Regions from separate parts of the Paenibacillus sp. FSL P4-0113 genome, predicted to be linked through region 2. Evidence: riboswitches for the same ligand, from Rfam matches in the RefSeq annotation. Region 2 holds a riboswitch; the other holds the start of a gene.
What was found. Region 2 has a riboswitch for glycine ahead of gcvT (glycine cleavage system aminomethyltransferase GcvT). Riboswitches for the same ligand answer to the same signal wherever they lie in the genome.

Region 1: linked by a shared signal. The riboswitch ahead of MKX46_RS09300 (alanine/glycine:cation symporter family protein) and the one ahead of gcvT (glycine cleavage system aminomethyltransferase GcvT) in region 2 are both predicted to bind glycine.

Annotation. Positions count from the first base shown of each region.
Region 1 is NZ_JBBPAZ010000001.1:2,233,442-2,244,933, reverse strand. It holds gene MKX46_RS09320 (beta-glucoside-specific PTS transporter subunit IIABC) at 71-1,927, opposite strand; gene licT (BglG family transcription antiterminator LicT) at 2,160-3,002, opposite strand; gene MKX46_RS09310 (LacI family DNA-binding transcriptional regulator) at 3,236-4,207, opposite strand; gene MKX46_RS09305 (glycoside hydrolase family 1 protein) at 4,421-5,878, shown strand; glycine riboswitch at 6,044-6,120, shown strand; glycine riboswitch at 6,139-6,233, shown strand; gene MKX46_RS09300 (alanine/glycine:cation symporter family protein) at 6,393-7,811, shown strand; gene MKX46_RS09295 (iron-containing alcohol dehydrogenase) at 7,869-9,041, opposite strand; gene MKX46_RS09290 (carbohydrate ABC transporter permease) at 9,189-10,016, opposite strand; gene MKX46_RS09285 (carbohydrate ABC transporter permease) at 10,039-10,914, opposite strand; gene MKX46_RS09280 (ABC transporter substrate-binding protein) at 10,948-11,492, opposite strand, start outside.
Region 2 is NZ_JBBPAZ010000001.1:2,016,044-2,027,535, reverse strand. It holds gene gcvPB (aminomethyl-transferring glycine dehydrogenase subunit GcvPB) at 1-353, opposite strand, end outside; gene gcvPA (aminomethyl-transferring glycine dehydrogenase subunit GcvPA) at 350-1,705, opposite strand; gene gcvT (glycine cleavage system aminomethyltransferase GcvT) at 1,832-2,932, opposite strand; glycine riboswitch at 3,109-3,208, opposite strand; gene gcvH (glycine cleavage system protein GcvH) at 3,601-3,993, shown strand; gene MKX46_RS08475 (PTS mannitol transporter subunit IICB) at 4,421-5,899, shown strand; gene MKX46_RS08470 (BglG family transcription antiterminator) at 5,981-8,059, shown strand; gene MKX46_RS08465 (PTS sugar transporter subunit IIA) at 8,056-8,490, shown strand; gene MKX46_RS08460 (mannitol-1-phosphate 5-dehydrogenase) at 8,487-9,632, shown strand; gene MKX46_RS08455 (DUF454 family protein) at 9,847-11,492, shown strand, end outside.

The DNA of each region.
Region 1 (11,492 bases), 220 kb from region 2:
GATCTATATACTGCTGATTTGAAAACGCTCCTGGGATTTATGCAAAATGCCCTAGTCTGATAATTAAATGTTAGACCACAACAGTCAACAAGTAATCCTCACGCTTCACTTCAGTTTCCATTGTGTTCAATACGTCCAGGTATTGAGCGGAATTTGTTACGATAATCGGCGTAGTCGTTGTATAGCCTGCCGCCTTAATTTGTTCGATATCAAATTCGAGCAACAATTGCCCTTGCTTCACTACATCACCCTCTTTGACGCGCTTGTCAAAGAATTGTCCTTTCAGCTTCACTGTATTCACACCAACGTGAATCAGAATTTCTGCTCCGTCATTGGAAGTAATACCGATGGCATGTCCGGTTGGGAATACGGTCGTAATCGTTCCATTGACAGGAGATGTCAGCACACCCTCTGTAGGATCAATAAGGATTCCTTTCCCCATAGCACCTGAAGCGAAAGCAACATCAGAAGATTGTTCCAAAGGCAATACTTTACCTTGCAGTGGGCTTACGAGAATTTCTTTCTCGATTGTCACTTCTTTCTTTATAGGCGCAGCTTCTGTTTTTGCAGTTTCTTCTTTTGGATCATCAAAGCCCAAAATCATAACCAACACAACTGCGAGTACAAAGGCAACGAGCAAACCGATGACTACCCACAAGAATCCAGCTCCAAAATAAGTTGGCAGCGCCAGTAAACTAGGCAGGGAGAAGGATTTTGCAGTCGCTCCGCCAGAAGCGATAATAGCGCCCCCAATACCACCGGATATGCAAGCATAAATGAAAGGTTTTTTCAATTTCAAAGTTACACCATAAATCGTTGGTTCTGTAATCCCGAATACAGCTGCCAGTGTAGAGGAACCCGCCAAAGCCTTCATTTGAGTATTTCGTGATTTCAGGAATACCCCCAGTGTTGCACCGGCTTGAGAAAGTACGGCTGCTGTAAGCATTGGAAGCATCGTGTCATAACCCAATGTTTGAATATTGGACAGCATAATAGGAACGAAGCCCCAATGTACACCGAAAATAACAAACACTTGCCAGAATGCACCAGCCACAGCTCCGGCGATCAATGGGCTTAAATTGTATACCCATGTAAAACCGTTCGCCAAGCCTTGACTGATCAGGTTACCGACTGGACCAAAGGCCAAAAACGTCAACGGAACAACAACTAGCAGTGATAGCATAGGGACGATAATGTTTTTAACCGATTGATGAACAAAGGAATTAAACCAACGTTCCACATAGGACTGTACCCATACCGCGAGAATAATTGGGATTACGCTGGAACTGTATTTTATCAGAATGATTGGAATCCCGAGAAAAGCCAGTTTTGCCGGATGATCCACCGCTGCAATAACATCCGGGTACACGAGTGCTCCAGCAACTGCGACCGATACAAAGGCATTTGTCTTAAATTTACGGGACGAAGTAATAGCCAGGAATATAGGCAAGAAATAAAATACGCTGTCCGAAGCGGCGTTCAAAATGAGATACGTACCGCTTGTAGTATCAATCCAATGAAGCGACGCAATTAAGGCCATAATCCCTTTGAGCAAACCTGCTCCGGCAAGAGCACCCAAGAGAGGTGAGAAAATGCTGGAAATGATATCGACCGCTTTGCCGAGAATATTTGTTTTTTCGGAAGATTCTTCCTTTTTGGCATTAGGATTGTCTGCATCCTGCAAATTCGTTTCTGCCATCATATGCTCAAATACTTGACCTACATTGTTGCCGATGACCACTTGGAACTGGCCGCTGCTTTCCACCACTGTAATGACACCAGGTGTTGCTTCCAGTGCAGCTTTGTCTGCTTTTGTGCGATCTTTTAATTTAAATCTCAAGCGTGTAGCGCAATGGAATACGGAATTGACATTCTCTTCGCCGCCAACGAGAGTCACTATTTTTTTAGATAGTTCTTTATCACTCATATTTAGAACTCCTTATGGGTTATTCTTGCTACTGATAGGGTTTACCGTTTACATTTGTTGCTAAGATGCGCCGGCATGCATCTTTTTAACCTTGTAAACAAGAAAAACCTAAACTCGTGGTGAAAACTGCGCACTCTTCCTATAAGGGAACGTCGATTTCACCATCAGTTTAGGTTTTGCCTGCCTTACCAGTCACAATCCATGAACGATGAGGGGTATGAAGTTGTTAGTCTTATATGTTATTACGCTCAGTTACCCGATGAATATGGATAGTTAGATATACGTATTCATCCTTGCTTAAATATTGATCGTATGTTTTTTCCAGATACTCATTGATCTTTTGGGCGCAAGCAAAAGCTTCGGTATACGTCTGCTTCACCTGGTTGTACAAGAATTCTTCACCACTGTGAATGACTTCTTTACGAATCACTCGCATCGCAAAATATTGCAAATGTGTCAAAAATCTCGAATAGCTAAAAGAAGACTCATCCAGCACAATCCCGTAATGGTACGTAATAATGTTCAATATATGTTGGACAATCTCAGTCATTTTCAGTGTAGATTTCATTTCGTTACCGTCAATCCGTGCATTCACCATATGCAATGCAATAAATCCCGCTTCATCTTCGCCCAATTTTACTCCGAGCGTATTTTCAATTTTTTGGAGAGCATCCAGTCCAACTGCAAATTCTTTTTTGTAAAAGCGTTTAATTTCATACAGCATCGCGTTTTGGAGTGCCAGTCCTTTTTCTTGCCGTTGTATGGCAAAATGAATATGGTCGGTCAACGTTAAATAAATATTATCGCTTAACTCCGTATCCAACACTTCTGTTGCATGGGTTACGATTTCATTCACGACCTCCAGATGAGATACAGGAATATCGTTCAGCAGCTCGGTTAGTTTGGCCGTGAACTCGTTTTCATTTAACATGAAAATCTTATCTATTTTATCATCATCGACTTGATCGCCAGCCACCTTTTTGAAGGAAATACCTCTTCCCATCACGATGACCTCTTTGCCTTTATCGTTTTTAGTCAATAGGACGTTGTTATTGAGCACCTTCTCAATAATCATTGAAGTTCCCCCTCCCATCCTTTACCAATAAAAAATGCCTAAGCACAATTCAATACTATTGTTAGCAATAGTACTCAATTGAACTCAGGCATTGCCCGCATCACCGGTCACAATCCTTCGATATAGTGCTATTGTAGCACAAAAAAAAGCGATTTCAACATTTTTTATTCTGTTTCGACAAAAAACATTTTATATCAAGACCCTTTTGCCTAATTTGCAAGTAAAGCGTTACCTTATGTGGTCGTACGTTCAATGAGGCTGTACTCTAGCGAATGAAGCTCCATTTGGCGTCCAATCAGCTGGGGGGAAAGCATGAAAAAAGCATTTTGTGCTTGAGCCATGATGGGATTTTGAATGGTTGTAATCCCCAACGTATGCGACAGCTCCGTGTTATCAAACCCAACAATCGCCAGATCTCCCGGTACGTTCAGCCGTTGTCTGCGTGCTTCGCAGAGAATGCCCACAGCTACATAATCGTTAGCACATAAAATAGCCTCTGGGAATTCCCCCCGATGCTGTAACAAATCCCGTACGACCTGTTCGCCATCACGGATATTATAAATTGAAGAGTGATTCCAGTGTTGCAACACTGACAGATTGTGCTCACTCATGATCTGTTCATAGGCTCGTTGTCTGCTATGGGTATTGATGCTGCTCGGACGACCAAAAGCATTGGCTATACGGGTATAGCCTTTTTGTATCAAATGCTTTAATGCTAGCATGTAACCTTCATATTGATCCATTGCGACGGAGCGAATATCGGTATGCTCCATTCGTTGCCAGGCCACGATCGGGCCATATTTACAATAGGTACTCAAAAAATCAGTGTCATTCACGCAGGAAATGATGACCAGCGCGTCGACTCTTTTTCTTTTTAAATCTTCAAAAGCTTGAAGCTCTTTCTTTTTGTCTTCTCCCGAAGTATAAATAATGGTCTGGAATTCATATTGTCCGGCGATTTCTACAAAGCTGTCCAGAAAAGCAAGAACAATTTCATTAATCGTTGAAGTGATGATACCAATCTGAAGCGTCTGACCCTTGGATAGGGAAATGGCATTCCGATTAGGAACATAATCTAATTCCTGCATGATTTTCAAAATCTTAGCTCTTGTTTCATGACTGACATGGGGGGACTGATTTAATACTCTGGATACCGTAGCCTTGGAAAAGCCCGCCAGTTTTGCAATTTGATCAAGATTCGACATGGAGCTTCTCCTCACATAAGAAAAAAATACTTGACATGAAACGCGTTACAACAATTAGGATGCTTATGAGGGCATTACATCTATTTTAAAGCATCTGTCAATGCATTTCAAAGGAGAACGGTTACCGTTAGGTATGGATTCACATTTGCAGCATTTGATGGGATTACTTAGGCCAAAGTAAAAATCTTATATACGGAAAGAGGTCTTTATACCATGACGAAGACGCTAAAAGGATTTCCGAAAAACTTCTTGTGGGGCGGGGCAACTGCAGCCAACCAATTGGAAGGTGCTTTTGACGTAGATGGAAAAGGCTTGTCCAGCGCAGACATGATTGCTTATGTACCCAAAGCGGAACGTAAGAACGATCACGCTATAGAGATTTCGTCCGAGCGACTCGAAGACATTTTGGCAGGCAAAGTCAATGCCCGTTTCCCAAAACGTGAAGGTGTGGACTTTTACCACCACTACAAAGAAGATATTGCATTGTTCGCTGAAATGGGCTTTAAAGTATTTCGTATGTCCATCCACTGGTCGCGGATTTTCCCGAATGGCTATGATCACGAACCGAATGAAGCAGGATTGCAATTCTACGACAATGTATTTGATGAGCTGCGCAAATATAATATTGAGCCCTTGGTAACATTGTCACATTATGAAACACCGCTAGGTCTGACTCAGAAGTATAATGGCTGGCTGGGTCGTGAAGTCATACAGCATTACGTCAATTATGCCGAAACGGTGTTTACACGCTATAAGGATAAAGTAAAATACTGGCTGACCTTTAATGAAATCAATGTAATGACCATGAGTCCGTTCACCGGTGGCGGTGTGGTTATTGACCGTGTAGAAAACAAACAACAAGCGATATATCAAGCATTGCATCATCAATTTGTAGCTAGTGCACTGGCAACCAAACGGGGACATGAGATCATCCCGGGTGCTCAGATCGGCTGTATGTTGGCACGTATAGAAAGCTATCCACATACGTGTAACCCAGCGGATATACTGAAAGCCCAGCATGAAAATCAGATGAACCTATTCTTTACGGATGTGCATGCCCGTGGGGAATATTCCAACTATATGAATCGTTATTTTGTAGAAAATAATATTGTGATCCAGACAGAACCCGGCGATGCCGAAATTTTGAAAAATAATACGGTTGATTTTATCTCATTTAGCTACTACATGACCTTGACCGTATCGGCAGGTCCAGAAGGCGAGAAAGCAGCAGGAAACCTGATTGGCGGCGTGAAAAATCCGTATCTGCAGTCCTCCGACTGGGGATGGCAGATCGATCCGATCGGCCTGCGTGTTACACTGAATACGTTTTATGATCGCTATCAAAAGCCGCTGTTCATCGTGGAAAATGGCTTGGGTGCATATGATAAGGTGGAAGAGGACGGCTCTGTGCATGACACGTATCGCATTGATTACTTGCGTCAGCATATTGTCCAAATGAAGGAAGCGATTGCTGACGGTGTTGATCTGATTGGTTACACCAGCTGGGGCCCTATCGACCTCGTGAGCATGTCTACTTCCGAAATGTCCAAGCGCTACGGATTTATTTACGTTGATCTGGATGATGACGGTAACGGAACGCTCAAACGCTCCAAAAAAGACTCTTTTAACTGGTATAAAAATGTGATAGCAACCAATGGTGAAGAATTGTAATTTCATATCGTCTCGGGCGGGTATAGCAGAGGACATCCTAAGGATGCAATCTGCTGTACCCGCTTTTTTGATAGACATAATAATATTTCAGAGGGCTTCACAAACTTTTCACTTGTAATAAGCTGAAAGTTTTCTGTATAATGAATAAAAATTTCATATGTCTGGTTGATGTTTGCGGGAGATGGAACGAAAGTTCCGACCGAAGGGGCAAAACTCTCAGGTGCTTAGGCTGTTTACAGCCACAAGCGGGGACCGTAAACGGACAGAACTCTGGAGAGACCCTTAATTGGGCGCCGAAGGTGCACCGCAGAGAACATCTGCTTAAACTCTCAGGCAAAAGGACAGAGACGCGAATAACCTGTGACAGGGAATACCCTAGGCTTTTTTATGAGCTATTAGAGGCAGAAACCTGCACAAGATGGTTGTATTTTTTCGTGCCTTTAACCTCTCCAGGAGTCGAATCAGCTGATTTGACTCTTTTTTGTTTTCTAATATGCTGGAGGAGCGGGTTGAAATGAATTTGGTACATGTGTTAGAAGCGATTAGCAGTTGGATATGGGGGGCGCCTCTCATCATTCTTGTCATGGGAACGGGGTTGTGGCTGACCATACGTCTGAAAATGTTGCAGGTATTCCGCCTGCCCCTGGCGATCAAGCTGATCGGTAAGGCCCCGAATGAAGGCAGCGGGGATGTAAGTAGTTTTGCGGCTTTGAGTACGGCGCTAGCGGCTACAGTTGGCACAGGAAGTATTGTCGGCGTAGCGACAGCCATTAAGCTGGGCGGGCCGGGTGCCTTGTTCTGGATGGTCGTTGCAGCCTTTTTTGGGATGGCGACGAAATATGCGGAAGGTGTACTTGCAGTAAAATACCGGGTGAAGGATCGGAATGGACAATTTTCCGGCGGCCCGATGTATTATATTGAGAAAGGTCTAGGACGTCGTTTTAAACCGCTGGCGATGCTGTTTGCTTTTTCGGGCATGCTGGTAGCGTTGTTCGGGATTGGAACGTTTCCACAGGTCAAAGCGATTGTATCTTCGACGGAAAACAGTTTTGGTGTTCCGCCCATTGTAACGGCACTGATTATTGCTATCCTCACAGGACTGGTTACTATTGGAGGACTCAAAAGTATTGCCAAGGTATCGACGAAGGTCGTTCCTTTTAAAACAGGCTTGTACGTACTGATCTGTCTCATCGTACTGATTCGGTTTGCTGACCAGCTTCCTGCCGCAATTGCGCTGGTGCTCCATTCGGCATTTTCAACTACATCGGCAACGGGCGGATTTGCCGGAGCTACGATTATGCTGGCGATGCGAAGTGGGGTAGCCAGAGGTATTTTTGCCAATGAGGCCGGATTGGGAAGCGCACCGATTGCAGCCGCAGCTGCCAAAACCAAATGGCCTGCGGAACAAGGGCTGATTTCCATGACAGGCGTGTTTATTGATACGATGGTTATTTGTGTGATGACCGGGTTGACGCTACTGGTTAGCGGTGTGTGGAGCGGGCCTACCGATGCGGGCCTGATGACTCAGCAAGCATTTTCCAGCGCATTCCCGCTGGGGGCAGAACTGCTCACAATTATTCTGATTATGTTCGCGTTCACCACCATGCTCGGCTGGAACTATTACGGGGAACGCTGTGTTGAATATTTGCTTGGGGTCAAGTGGATTAAGCCATACCGTTATCTGTTCATTCTACTCGTTGGCGGGGGCGCGTTCATTAAACTGGATGCGATTTGGCTGCTGGCAGATATCTTTAACGCAATGATGGCTTTCCCGAACCTGATTGCACTGCTTGGTTTGTCAGGCATTGTCGTTGCAGAAACCCGAATCTATATGGATTCTCTGAATTCTAGTAAGAAAAAGGGCATTCTTGCAGGTGCCAGTGTAGGGGCAGCTATTCAAGTAGAAGAAAAGGGACACACGGTTAATTCATAAATTCCAAAAGGGAGTGCCTTCAGCCATCACAGGCTTGAGGACACTCCCTTTTGAATGTTATAACGATGCACGCAAAATAGCTAAAATATCTTCTTGATTCAGCTTTTTATAATTACCGAAGCCTCCATATTCCATTTCACGGGCTGCAATGGTTGCGATTTTTTCCAATTGCTCATCATTAATATTGTAATCGGCCAGGGTGGAAGGGGCACCGAGACTTGTCCAGAATGCACTAAGACGGTCAATACCCTCCAAAGCGATTTCTCTATCTGTTTTATCTACGGTGTCTAAGTCAAACATGCTGAGCATCAGCCGTTTCATGCGTGCAGCATCCTGATCGACCGTATGTCTCATCCAGTTGGGGAATAGGATCGCCAGACCGCCAGCATGAGGAATATCATATACAGCAGATAATGCATGTTCAATCGTATGCGAAGCCCAGTCCCCGAAGTAGCCCATTTGCAGTGTTCCGTTAAGAGCAATCGTTCCGGCATATAAAATCGTTTCGCGATGCTCGTAGTTGTGCAAATCCTCCAACAGCTTAGGTGCAGTTTCGATTACGGTTTGCAGCACGGAAAAGCACATACGATCTTGCAACGGTGTATTTTTAACATTGTGAAAATACTGTTCAAACACATGGCTCATCATATCCACCATGCCATATACCGTCTGATCACGTGGCACAGAGAAGGTGTTTTTTGGGTCCAGAATTGAGAATTTCGGATGCGTCACCGCGCTGCCCCATACGTATTTTTCGTTTGTTTCCCAGTTGGTGATAACAGAATCTGGATTCATTTCTGAACCGGTAGCGGCGAGTGTGAGGATGGTACCGAATGGCAGAGCCTGGGTAGGCATGTGCTTTTTATTGATAATATCCCACACATCGCCGTCATATTCAGCCCCTGCTGCGATGGCTTTGGTGCAATCAATAACGCTCCCGCCGCCTACTGCAAGTAAGAAGTCGATTTTTTTGTTTCGGCAAATGTCGATGCCCTTCTTAACGGTGGACAACCGCGGATTCGGTTCTACGCCCGACAATTCATGAATGTTGAGATGTAGCGGCTGTAACGCGTTTAATACCTGGTCATATAGACCATTTCGTTTGACACTTCCGCCTCCATATATCAGCAAAATATTTTTGCCGTAATTCAACAGTTCCTGCTGCAGTTCTTCAATTTGATTGTCTCCAAAAATTAATTTGGTGGGGTTATAATATGTGAATTTGTTCATCTGGAAAGTTCCCCTCAGTTCATAGTTCATGTTCAAATCGTAAATCGCTTAACCTGATTGCTGTTGTATACCTAACCTCATCATGTAAGCTATTTGAAATGACGATTAATTATTATACATGAAATGAATAAGGGAATTCAAGTGAATCTAATCTTTGACCGCACCAGCGGCAAGATCGGAAATAAACTGGCGGCTAATGAAAAGAAACAAAATAATAAGTGGCAGTACAGCAAGCAGGGTGCCCGCAATGACCATCGCATAATCCGTATTGTAAATCCCGTTTAACTGTGACAGTGCAATCTGGAGCGTGAATTTACGCTCATCCGTTAAGACGATTAACGGCCATAAATAATCATTCCAGGCTCCTATAAAGGTAAACGCGCCGAGAAAAGCGAACGCAGGACGTAGAATAGGCAGTGCTACATTCAAGTACAGTCGAAAAAAGCTGCATCCGTCCATCCGCCCCGCATCCAGCAGCTCCTTTGGAATGGATTCTTCCGCATATTGACGAATCCAGAAAATGCCGAAGGCATTTACCATCCCCGGGATAATAAGCGCTTTGAACGTACCTACCCATCCAAAGGAGGCCATCATGACAAAGGAGGGGACAAGCGAAAGTTGTGAAGGGACCATCATTGTAGCTAGCAGAACGATAAATAGCACTTTTTTGCCCGGAAAATCAAACTTGGCGAATGCAAAACCTGCCAGCGAATCGAAAAACAGAACCAATAAGGTAACAGAACCGGCTACAAAAAGGGTATTAAAAAAGGCTCCGGCAAAATTAATCTGCTGCAATACTCTCGTTATGTTATCCAAGAAGTGGCCGCCAAACCACAATTGCGGTGGAAAACGATAGATGTCTGAAGTTGTACGGGTTGCCATAACGATCAGCCAGTAAAATGGAAACATCGACAGGATGATTCCCACCAACAATCCGGCATATAAAACAAAGGATTTTGCACGTGTCTGTATCATGTTGTGAAGCTCCTTCCCATCATTATTTTTTACCTTGAACGAGTTTCCAGTTGATGATGGAGAATAGAGCAATGATGAGGAACATGCCCCATCCGACGGCTGCACCATATCCAAAATAGTTGTTAATGAACGACTCGCGGTACAGGTATAAAACGATGGTCATGCCACTTGCCCCGGAACCGCCGTCATTACCGACCAGGACCTGTGGCTCGGTGAAGAGTTGCATACCGCCGATGGTGGACGTAATGACCGTAAACAGAATGACTGGGCGCAGCATGGGGATAGTGATGCGGAAAAAAGCTTGCGCTCCGGTTGCTCCGTCTATTTTGGCGGCCTCATACAGCACATGCGGAATACTCTGAAGTCCGGCCAGATAGATGATTGCGTTATAGCCCATCCATCTCCATACGACCATAGAAGAAATGGCAATTTGGATACCCCATGGCACATTCAGCCATTGAACCATGGGCAGTCCCAAGAGTTGCAGAAGGTAGTTGAGAAATCCGAAATTGTTGGCAAATAAGGCACCAAATATGATGGCGACAGCCACAATAGACGTCACATTGGGCAGGAAGAATCCAACTCGCCATAAGGTGCGCATTTTCACAAATGGGGCATAAAGCAGAAAGGCAATAATCAGTGCGAAGAATAGCATTGGAATCGTTGCATACACCCAGATCACAAAGGTGTTGCCTACAGCCTGCCAAAATTCATGATCTGTTACAAGGTAGCGAAAGTTGCCCCAGCCGTTGTAGGTCATGTCTCCGATTCCGTCCCATTTGTGAAACGCCAGGTATAATGAAAAACCAATCGGAAACAGTCCAAAGATGCCAAACAGCAGATAAAACGGCGAGATCGCAGCATAAACGGCACGGTGCTTCCAGATTTCTCTCAGCATATTGTCCACACGCCTTTTTTGAATTTTGTTTTTTTATCGCTGTAATTCCCGTTCGATTCGTTCCATGGTTTCCGTCCATAATGCATCAGGATTAGCATCCTGCTTGGCAACATTAGCAAGGCGACGGGTCACAATGCCGTGGATGACAGGGTAGCGCTCGCCGAAATAGCTGCTTTTCACATGACGTGCGGAGGCGGAGAAGATGAGTCCGGTGGCCTGACCCCCAAAGAAAGGCTCGGGTATCCCCATGATAGGATCGTTATAGACGCCGGGAGTGGACGGGAACAGACCGATTTTGTGGTAGGCTTCCAACTGGTGTTCCGGGTTTTGCAGCCAGGTCAGGACTTCAAAGGCTTCTTTGGGATGTTTGCTGGATTTGAGGATAGAAATGAACGAACCACCCAGGTTGCCGTCTCCTCCAGGAGCACGGGCGACTCTCCATTTGCCCGCTGTATCCGGCGCGGCCTCTGTGAGAACTTGCTTCATCCAAACAGCCCCTACAAAAGAGGCAATTTTGCCGTTATTGACCGAAGCGTTCCATTCGGGAGTCCAGCCATCCGCATTGGCGAGCAGATGCT
Region 2 (11,492 bases):
GGCTGATATGGATGGATTTTGGCGAAGCCTGTATATCGGGCGACATCCTCATTCACCTTCGGATTGTATTTCATCGTACAGGAGCCGAGCGGATAAAATCCATTGTCCACGCCAAAATTGCGCCGGGACAAGGCGGTATAATGCCGAATAACGTCTACTTCGGATACCTCGGGTAATGCTGCAGGTTCGCTGCGCAGCGCATAGTCTGGCAAAAGCTCTGCCACCGGGCGACGGGGAACGTCGCACTCGGGAAGGGAATAGGCGATGCGACCCGGACGGCTCAATTCAAAAATGAGCGCTTGATCGTGTTCCTTTAACAGCTCTTGTTTCTGATCCTGTCCGGTATGTGTCATAGCAATCCCCCCAAGGTGTGCACAAATTGGTCAATCTCTTCTTTGGTTCTTTGCTCCGTCACGGCAATCAACATGTGACCAGCAAGTTCCTCATAGTCCCGGCCCAAATCGTAGCCAGCGATAAATCCAGCAGCTAGCAGCTCGGCCTGGAGTCTGCTCATATCTGTACCCTCAGGCAGTCTCAGGGCAAACTCGTTAAAGGTCGGTGCGTTAAACGAGGCAGTTACGCCCTTCAAGCTCAGCAATTGCTCTAAAGCATATCGGCTTTTATGCAAATTTAGCTCGGCTACTTCCTTGATCCCCTGTCTACCCATAACAGACAAGTATACAGATGCAGATAAAGCTAGCAACGCTTGATTGGAACAAATGTTAGAGGTGGCCTTTTCGCGGCGGATATGCTGTTCGCGCGCTTGCAAGGTCAGCACGAAGCCGCGTTTACCATTGCGATCAGTGGTCTGACCCACAATACGGCCGGGGATACGGCGCATATGTGCCTGAGAAACGGCAAAGTATCCACAGGTCGGACCGCCGAGAGAAGAGGAGATGCCAAGTGGCTGCGCGTCTCCTACCACAATATCCGCGCCCTGTTTGCCGGGTGTCTCCAGCAAGCCAAGTGCCAGTGGGTTGGCACTGACGACCAAAAGACCTTTGTGTGCATGGATGAGGTCAGCCATCGGCTGTAGATTTTCCACGGCTCCGAAAAAGTTGGGGCTTTGGACCAAAACAGCCGCGGTCTGTTCCGATACGGCCGCCGCTAACGCATCAGCATCCGTTACACCGTCCGAACAGCCGATCTCCACGATGTCCAAATTCAATCCGCGTGCATAGGTTGCCAATACCTGACGTGCCTCTGGATGGACGGACCTCGATACGATAAGCTGTTTACGGCGGGTAGCTGCGGCGGACAGTGAGCCCGCTTCCGCCAGTGCAGTCGCTCCGTCGTACATGCTGGCATTAGCTACAGCCATGCCCGTCAATTCGCAAATATACGATTGAAACTCGAAAATGGCTTGTAGCTCGCCTTGGCTTACTTCCGGCTGATAGGGGGTGTAGGCAGTGTAGAATTCTGAGCGTGAAGTGATGTGCTGGATGACGGACGGAATATGATGATCATAAATTCCTGCGCCAAGAAAGCTGGCATGTGTGTCTGTATTGGCATTGTGTCCGGCCAGCTCGGTCAAGTGACGGGTTAAGGCTTTCTCATCGAGTCGAGAAGAAAGAGGGAGTTCCCCTTGATATCGAATGGCCTCTGGAATGTCACTGAATAAATCATCAATGGATGATACACCGACCACACGCAGCATTTCGGTTTGATCCTGTTCAGTCATAGGGAGATAACGATGCTGCTTCATAGGTTCTGGCTCCTTTCGAAAAGCAAAATTTTAAATCCGTAAATGAGCTAATAAAAAAGTGTGAGATGAAAACCCAGAAATACATATCTGACATGTTTGCTTTATAGAAATAAGGAGAGTTTAAGATCAGCGTGGGCGCTTATAAAAGGGGGCTGCCACCACCTCGGCACGCAGGCGTTTGCCACGAATCTCAACCTCCAGTGGTGTGGAGAGGGCGCTAAAACGACTGTCCACCAAGGCGAGGCCCAGATTACGCTTCAAGGAGGGCGACTGAGTCCCCGTTGTGACCTCACCGATGTGTTGTCCTTCTGCGAATACCGGATAATGGGCGCGTGGGATACCGCGGTCCATCATTTCTAGCCCGATCAATTTACGAGGAACCCCTTGTTCTTTTTGACGCTGAAGTGCTTCTCTACCGATAAAATCTCCTTTATTCAGCTTGACGAAGAAACCCAGACCGGCTTCGAGTGGTGAAATTGTGGCAGATAACTCCTGTCCGTATAGCGGCAACCGAGCCTCAAAGCGTAGTGTATCCCGAGCACCAAGTCCAGCGGGAATCAGCCCATACGACTCACCGGAACGAAGCAAACCCTCCCATACGGCGGGTGCTTCCGCGGCAGGTACGTAAAATTCAAAACCGTCTTCGCCCGTATATCCGGTTCGTGAGACGAGTGCTTTTGCTCCGAACAATGGCACGTTCTCATGAAAGTGGAAAGATGCCAGATTCGTAATATCCGTATCTGCCACGGCTGCGGCAATACGTGCTGCTTCCGGTCCCTGCAATGCCAGCAATGCTATTGCATCAGACACATTCTCCATGTGAACGGATGCAGGCACATGACGAAGTAACCAATCCCAATCCTTATCAATGTTGGAGGCGTTCACAACGAGCATGTAGCGTTCCGGTCCTTTGCAGTAAACAAGCAGGTCGTCTACTACACCTCCATCGGGGTAACACAGGAGTGAATATTGTGCCTGACCTGGTTCCAACTGGCTGACATCATTCGTGGTCACCCTTTGTAGAAAAGCTTCGGCCTCTTTGCCTTCAACCAAAAACTCACCCATATGCGATACATCGAATAAACCCGCACGTTGCCGGACGGCCTCATGCTCCTTTTGAATGCCGCTAAACTGAACGGGGAGCTCCCAGCCTCCAAAGTCAATACAACGAACCCCAGACTGCGTCCCGTAGGATGAATATAGCGGTGTTTTTCGCAAATTAGTCATGTTTCCACTCCTATCCGGTGTAATCGGCTAAACAAAAAAGACAGGCCGAAAAAAACGTATAGACAGCAGTCTATACTCTTTTTTCAGCTCTGTCCTTGATACCAGAAAGTTACCCCGGTATGTACCGGGTTTCCTCTTGGGTGATCCGCTCCAATAGCGAATGCTCTCCAGAGATGCGTCCGGCAGAGGTCCTTTTGCCTGAGAGATTCACCTGCAATGCAGGCTTACTCCTTCGGCGCTACCTTCGGGATCAGCAGTATATTACCTGGCTTTGCAGATAACAACTTGATCCGATTCGCGTGCACAACTGTCTCACAAGCGGCAACAGCTATGCGAATCTTTTTGGCAGTCTCTCCCTCTGCGTTCATCCGCGTTTGCAGTTGTCGGGTGTTTCCCAAAGTATTTGCTATAACCCATTAATACGCAAATTCATTCAAAATGTCAATAAAAATGTCATCAAAAACAATAGAAAAAACATTTAATATATAAATAAGGATATGTAAGCGTTTGTTATAAATTATTATATTTTTATATAGAGCGCTATAGGAGGTGATATGAAGTATTTTTGTTAGTATTATTGACATGAGTGTTCTTATTGTCATAATCTTAACCTGTCTAATACAGGTGAGCAAATGCGATTTTATTCATATGGAAGTGAGGGGAACAGAATGGGTGAAGTGAAGCAGCAACTTTGGTATACAGACGAACATGAGTGGGTTCAGCGGACAGAGAATGGAACGGTGCGGATTGGTATTACAGACTTTGCACAGCACCAACTGGGTGATATTGTTTTTGTAGAATTACCTGAGGCGGGAGTAACGATTGAGCAGGGAGCGGAGATCGGTACGATTGAATCGGTGAAGACGGTATCCGACCTTTTTGCTCCGGTGACGGGAACCATATTAAAAGTGAATGAAGCGCTGGAAGGTACACCTGAGCTAGTGAATGAATCTCCATATGACAAAGGTTGGATGGTAGAAGTAGAGATGGATAAAGATGTGGAGGAATCATTGGGCAAACTACTGTCGGCGGATCAGTATGAGCAGTTGATTTCGGAGTAATAAATAGAGCAATGCAGCATGAAATAATAGCGTGTTATTCGGAATTTTATATTGATTTTTAATTGAATAAGAGCATCGTTAGTTTGCTCGATTTTTGTATAAAATAGTCGCTATGATTTGACGTAGCGGCTATTTTTTTGTCTTTTTTATGAAAACGTAATTACGTGTGTTGTTCTGATATAGTGGGTTGTCCCCATATAGGAATCATACATAATCCAGCGCGGTTTTTCGACTAATTTCTATAGCTACAGGTCATATTAAGAAGAATTATGCAGGTATAATATCTTCCTGGATAATTTAAATTTAAATGTTGTCATCAACGTTCATGACGAAAGTACGTTTTCATTTCGTTGATGAAGATAGCGCTGTCATTTAGTATGAATTTTAAGAAAAGGTAGTGATGCTTACCTACAAGGAGGATTTGAATATGAGTACATTGGACGCAAAGCCAAGTTCAAAAGGAGGCACTCGTGTCGCCGTACAGCGTTTTGGCCGTTTTCTTAGCGGTATGGTTATGCCCAATATGGGAGCCTTTATTGCGTGGGGGTTGATTACGGCACTCTTTATTCCGACCGGATGGTTCCCGAACGAAGGTTTTGCACAGTTGGTTGATCCGATGAAAAATTATTTGTTGCCGCTGCTGATTGGTTATACAGGGGGCACGATGATTCACGGACAGCGTGGAGGTGTGATCGGTGCCATCATGACGATGGGTGTCATAGTAGGAGCCGATATCCCGATGTTCCTGGGCGCGATGGTAGCTGGTCCGCTGGCTGCGTGGATATTGAAGAAGTTCGACAAGGCCATTGAAGGCAAAGTCAGATCAGGCTTTGAAATGCTGGTCAATAATTTTTCGGCCGGGATTATCGGTGCCATTCTAGCACTGCTTGCCCATGTGGCGATCGGCCCGGTTGTACAAATGATCAGTCAAGTGTTGTCGGCAGGGGTACAGTTCCTCGTGAACGCGGGGCTATTGCCGCTTGTCAACCTCATTATTGAGCCCGGAAAAGTATTATTTTTAAACAACGCGCTGAATCACGGAGTATTGAGTCCGATTGCGTTGGAGGAAGCTGCAAGAACAGGCAAATCCGTACTGTTCATGCTGGAATCCAACCCTGGGCCGGGGCTTGGTATTTTGCTGGCCTACTGTCTGTTCGGCAAAGGCTCTGCGAAGTCGTCAGCTCCTGGCGCAGTCATCATTCATTTTTTCGGCGGGATTCATGAAATTTATTTCCCTTATATTTTGATGAAGCCGATTCTGATTCTTGCAGCTATAGCTGGCGGTGTTGTGGGAACCTTCTGTTTCATGTTGACAGGTGCCGGACTGGTTGCTGCTCCTTCACCGGGTAGTATCATCGCCTATTTTCTAATGACGCCAAAAGGTGGATATTTGCCAATGCTGAGCGGGGTGATCGCTGCTGCGGTCGTATCCTTTGCTGTTGCAGCAGTGTTACTCAAGACAGGTAAGCAACAAGAAGAGGGGCTGGAGGAAGCTGCATCTCGCCTGAAAGATATGAAAAATCAAAGCAAGAGTGCCAGTGCTAACGCCACTGTAATGGAAGATAACCACGAATCTGATCGTGCTGCCGAGATTGTCGCAGATCGAACGCTCAAGGATAAATCCGAAGTGAACAAGATTGTCTTTTCCTGTGATGCAGGTATGGGTTCAAGCGCGATGGGTGCCTCGATTTTACGCAAAAAAATGAAGCAGGCGGGCGTAGGCGTAACAGTTACGAATACGGCAATCAGTGAAATTCCACAGGATGCGGATATTGTCATTACGCAAAAAACGTTGACAGACCGGGCTAAAACAGTAGTCCCGAATGCTGAACACATTTCCATTGACAATTTTCTGAAGAGTCCTGAATACGAAGCGCTGGTTGAACGTCTGAAATCCGATTCTTAATCCCCGTCATAGTCAGGCGGACTGTATGCAGTGTACGTCTCCTGCTGGAGGGATGAGCTTGGGAAGGAACGGTATGCGCTTATGAATATTACGAAACGACAACGTGACATCGTGGAATATCTTCTGGAGCAGTCCAAAGAGGTTACTGCCGGGGAAATTGCCACGAAGATCAATGTCAGCACAAGGACGGTTCATCGGGAACTGGGCGCAGTCGAGCATTGGCTGGCAACTCATGAGGTGAAGCTGGAGAAAAAGTCAGGGATTGGTATCTGTATAGATGCAGACCCAGCTCAGCTTGTATGCCTGCGAAAGCAATTGCTGTATACGAATCCAGACGAATATTCGGCTGAGGAGAGAAAGATCGTGGTTCTCTGCATGCTGCTGGATACACGGGAGCCGATCAAGCTGCTGGCGCTGGCTTCAGATCTGAAAGTCACGGTAACTACGGTCAGTCATGATCTGGACGAATTACAAGACTGGATCGGAGATCGAGGGCTCGTGCTTGTCCGCAGACGGGGATATGGTGTCGAGATTACCGGACGGGAGATAGACAAAAGACGGGCGATTTCCGAGCTGGCCCTCGAACATTTGGATGAATCTGATCTGTTTTCCAGCCAGGGAGAGGTTCGTTCTGTGACTCGTGTCTCCGACAAATTGCTGGAGATGATTGGCAGAGGGAACTTGCTGATCGTGGAAAAGGCCCTCTGGCAGCCCCATGAAAAGTGGCTGGAAAACATGGTGGAAAGCAAATATATGGAGTTGCTGATTCAGATTTGCGTTTCGCTGGCACGTCTACGACTCGGGTATGTTATGGATCCTCTTCTCTCCTATTTAAAAACAGATTCGGATGAGAATATCATGCTGCGTACAGCTATGGTAGAACGCATATGCACAGAATTGTCAGCGGCGCTGGATATTAACTTTCCGGACCCGGAACGATCTTATTTCAGGCTGCTGTTCCGTGATGCCGAGGATCATTCTACCCGGCTGCTGCCGCTCGATGATCTTGTACTGCTGGAGTCGGTTCATGAGTTGATTCGTCGTGTGGAGGAAGAAACAGGCACGCCATTGGAAGAGGACCGTGTTCTGCGTGAAGGACTGATTGCCCATATGGCTCCGGTATTCAAACGTTTGAAGGAAGGCAAGTCGATTCGTAATCCCCTCCTTCAGCAAATCCGCAAGGATTACAGCAGCTTATTCGACTCAGTGAAAAAGGCTGCGGCGGACATGACAGAAATGAAAGTCCCTGATGAAGAGATCGGATTTCTCGTCATGCATTTCGGCGCTTCGCTGGAGCGGCTGCGACAATTGCGGCGGGAGGTGCGGGCCATCGTAGTCTGCACGAGCGGCATTGGTTCATCCAGACTTCTGGCAACAAGGCTCGCCAAAGAGCTGCCACAGATCAAAATTGTGGATAGGGCCTCATGGTACGAGGCGGCGCGGATCCCCAAGGAGGATTATGATCTGATCATTTCGACAGTAGAGCTACCGCTTGAACCAGATCGCTATCTTAAGATCAGCCCGCTGCTGACGCAGGAGGAGAGTGATCGCCTGCGTCAATTTATCCAGCATATTACACTCAATCATCCTGATGACCATCAGCAGGAACACGTCGTTCAGCCCGGTCAGGACATGGAGTGGCTTACCGGTCTGCGGAAAAGTCTCGATGAAATTGTACACATTGTACAGCAATTTCAAGTGTACCCGCTGGAAAATCAGGAGATGGATATGGCGGCGACCGTAGAGGCTATATGCATGTTGGAGGCGGGGCGGGGGAATGTTACAGAGCCTTCTGCGGTTGCTGCACAACTCATGGAAAGAGAGCGCCAAGGTAGTCAGGTGATCTCTGATACCTCCATTGCTTTAGTTCATACGCGTAGCCACTATATTCGCAAACCTTCGCTTACCTTGTATAAGCTGGCAGAGCCGCTGTTGGCGGATACAGGCGAACAGGTAGAATGCGTGCTGCTCATGTTGGGACCTCGTGAGCTGCCGAGAGAAAGCTTGGAGGTATTGAGCGAGATTAGTGCATTACTCTTGCAGGAAGACATGGTTACGCTACTGGAACACGGTAGCAGGGATCATATTGTCAATTATATATCGAGTGAGCTAGCTGGATTTTTACACAGTAAATTAGGGACAGGGAGGAACCTACCGTGAGTATTATGACGATAGACAAAGTAAAAATGAATGCAACCGCCAAAGACAAATATGAGGCGATTCGTATGGCTGGACAAATCCTGCTGGATGCAGGACATATTTCAAGTGAGTACATTGACAAGATGCTGGAACGCGAGGAGATCGTGTCCACCTATATCGGGAACGGGCTGGCTATTCCACATGGCACCAAGGAATCCAAGACGCTTATTCAATCCACAGGCATCTCCATCGTTCAGTTTCCGCAAGGCGTAGATTTTGGGGAAGAAAAAGCATACATGGTAATCGGCATTGCAGCACAAGGCGGCGATCATATGGAGATTTTGACGAGTATTGCTGTGGTGTGTGCAGAGGAAGAAAACATGGAGAAACTTCGCAACGCGGTGACCCCACAGGAAATTATAGATCTGTTCGAAAGTGAGCTGGAGCTATGAGAGCCGTCCACTTTGGAGCAGGAAATATCGGTCGCGGCTTTATCGGATTGATTCTGTCGCGTGCAGGCTATGAGGTTGTCTTTTCAGATGTCAATGACACCCTTGTATCCGAGTTACGCCGTCGTAAACAATACACCGTAGAGTTAGCCAATGATACAAAGGATACGGAGCTGGTCATGAATGTGACGGCGATTGACGGCAAGGATGCAGCGGCTGTAGCCGATGCGGTAGACCACGCTGATCTGGTAACGACCGCAGTAGGTGTCAGCATCCTCAAGCACATTGCAGCAGGCATTGCGGAGGGCATCAAGCGGCGGGTAGAGCGAGGAGCGAGGCCGCTGCATGTGATTGCCTGTGAAAATGCAATCGGAGGCAGTGCGCAACTGAAAGAGCATGTTTTTGCGCTATTGGATGAGGCGACCCGTGCCAAGGCTGAGGCTTCGGTGTATTTTCCAAATGCTGCCGTAGACCGGATTGTGCCGATCCAGCAACACGAGGACCCGTTACATGTGCAGGTAGAGCCTTTTTATGAGTGGGTGGTGGATCGTTCGCAAATGGCATCTGAGCATGAAGAAATCGAAGGTATCCTGTACGTGCAGGATCTAGAGCCTTACATTGAACGAAAGCTGTTCACGGTAAATACGGGACATTGCGTGGCAGCTTATCTTGGTTATACCGCAGGTTATGCTACCATTCAGGAGGCCATGAAGGATAGCAAGGTGGTGGATTCGATACAAGGGTCACTGGAGGAAACGGGAGCGGTGCTTGTGAAGCGCTTCGGTTTGGATCAAGGGGAGCATAAGAAATACATCTCTAAAATTTTGGATCGCTTCCGCAATCCTAATCTGACAGACGATGTTACTCGGGTCGGACGTTCACCGTTGCGCAAGCTGTCCCCCAATGATCGTCTTGTACGTCCCGCGCTCCAAGCGCAGGAGTATGGCATCCCTACGGATCATCTGGCGTTAGGAATGGCTGCTGCCTGTAAATTTGATATTACGGAAGACCCCGAGGCAGTCGAGCTTCAGCAGGCGATTCGTAGCGAAGGACTGGGTGCGGCGCTGACGCGTTATACTTCCATAACCGCAGACCACCCGTTACATCGGCAGATATTAGAGCAATATGATATTATAAATTCATAAAACAACGAATTATCAATATTATCTTTCGATAATCCTCTTGAAGGCAAAGCATCCACATCAACACTAACGTGTTCTGTAGGGATGTGCTTCAAGAGGATTTTTATATGCGTGATTTACATCACATAACAACCTGCTTAAATTATTTATATTGATAATGATTATCATTATCTATAAAATGAAATCATTACTATTATAACTATTAGGGAGGATTATAGTGAAACCGATCTATATTACCTTAGGGTTTTTATTTTTGGCGCTTGGAGTTATTGGTGTAGTGCTACCGTTGCTACCGACTACACCGTTTCTGCTGCTAGCGACCTTTTTCTTTATGCGGGGGTCCGAAAGGATTCACCAGTGGTTTTCGAACACCTCTCTGTACCAAAAGCATCTAGAGAGTTTTGTCCAAACAAGGTCATTGAAGCTGTCTACGAAAATCACGTCATTGGGCTTAGCGTCAACGATGCTGATTACAGGCTTTATTTTCACCCCTAATGTGTGGGGCAAAACGCTCATCGTCTTGGTCATCCTTTTTAAATATTATTACTTTATATTCCGCATCGGAACAGTGAGAAACGCTGCAGTAGAAATAACGCCTTCATCTTCACCTGAACCTATACCTACACCTACTCCCAAAAAAAGGTCTAAAATGGTCGACAGCCGTCTGCTTGGTCTAGTGGAACATTCTCGGAAATATATCGTATTGGGTGTGCTTGTGCAGTGGATCGGTCTTTTGGGGAGTATAGCCGCTGTGTTGTCTATGGCTTTTGTTATGCAGCAAGCATGGGAAGGACAAGTGACTCGCAAGCTGATTCTATCTATGACGGTCATTGTTATTGCTGCTATTGCAGTTCGCTGCCTGAGCAATTATGCAGCCAGTATGTTATCCTATCGTGCTTCGGTGAATGCTAAAAAAACGCTGCGCTCGCAAATCTACGGCAAGTTGCTGAAGCTGGGACCCGCATATACAGATCATACCTCCACCTCGGGGGTTATTCAGGTTGCTGTAGAAGGAGTAGAGCAGCTTGAAACCTATTTCGGTAGATATATGCCTCAACTATTTTACAGTCTGCTTGCCCCCGTAACGTTATTCATCACCCTCTCTTTTGTCAGCTTCAAAGCAGCCATTATACTATTGATCTGCGTTCCCTTAATTCCAGTGTCGATCATTGTCATTATGAGGATGGCTAAAAAGCTTTTTCGGAAATATTGGGGTAGTTACGTCAATTTGGGCCACAGCTTTTTGGAAAATGTACAAGGTCTGACTACGCTCAAAATGTACGGAACAGACCAGGATAAACATCAGGAAATGAACACAGCAGCTGAGGATTTTCGCAAAATGACGATGAAAGTGCTGACTATGCAGCTTAACTCCGTGGCCATCATGGATCTTATCGCATTTGGTGGTGCCGCTGCGGGTGTACTGGTCGCGGTAAGCGAATATTCTTCGGGACATATTGGCTTGGCAGGAGCAATCATCATTGTTTTGCTGTCGGCAGAATTTTTCATTCCTCTGCGTCTGCTGGGTTCTTACTTTCATATCGCCATGAACGGAATGGCAGCAAGCGACAAAATATTTCAAATGTTGAGTACAGAGGATCTTATACAAGGACAAAAAAGCATAGAAAACACAGATATACGACTGGAACAGGTGAGTTTCGCCTACGACGAAAGAGATACCTTACGAAATATATCCATGGATATTCCTCAGGGCAGCTTGGTTTCAATTGTTGGGGAATCAGGCTCTGGTAAAAGTACGGTAGCCGGATTGATCGTTGGGCATCACGAGGGGTATCGAGGAAGTCTGACGATTGGAGGAACTGAGCTTACCGATATTTCGGAAGAAAGCCGTATGCGTCACAT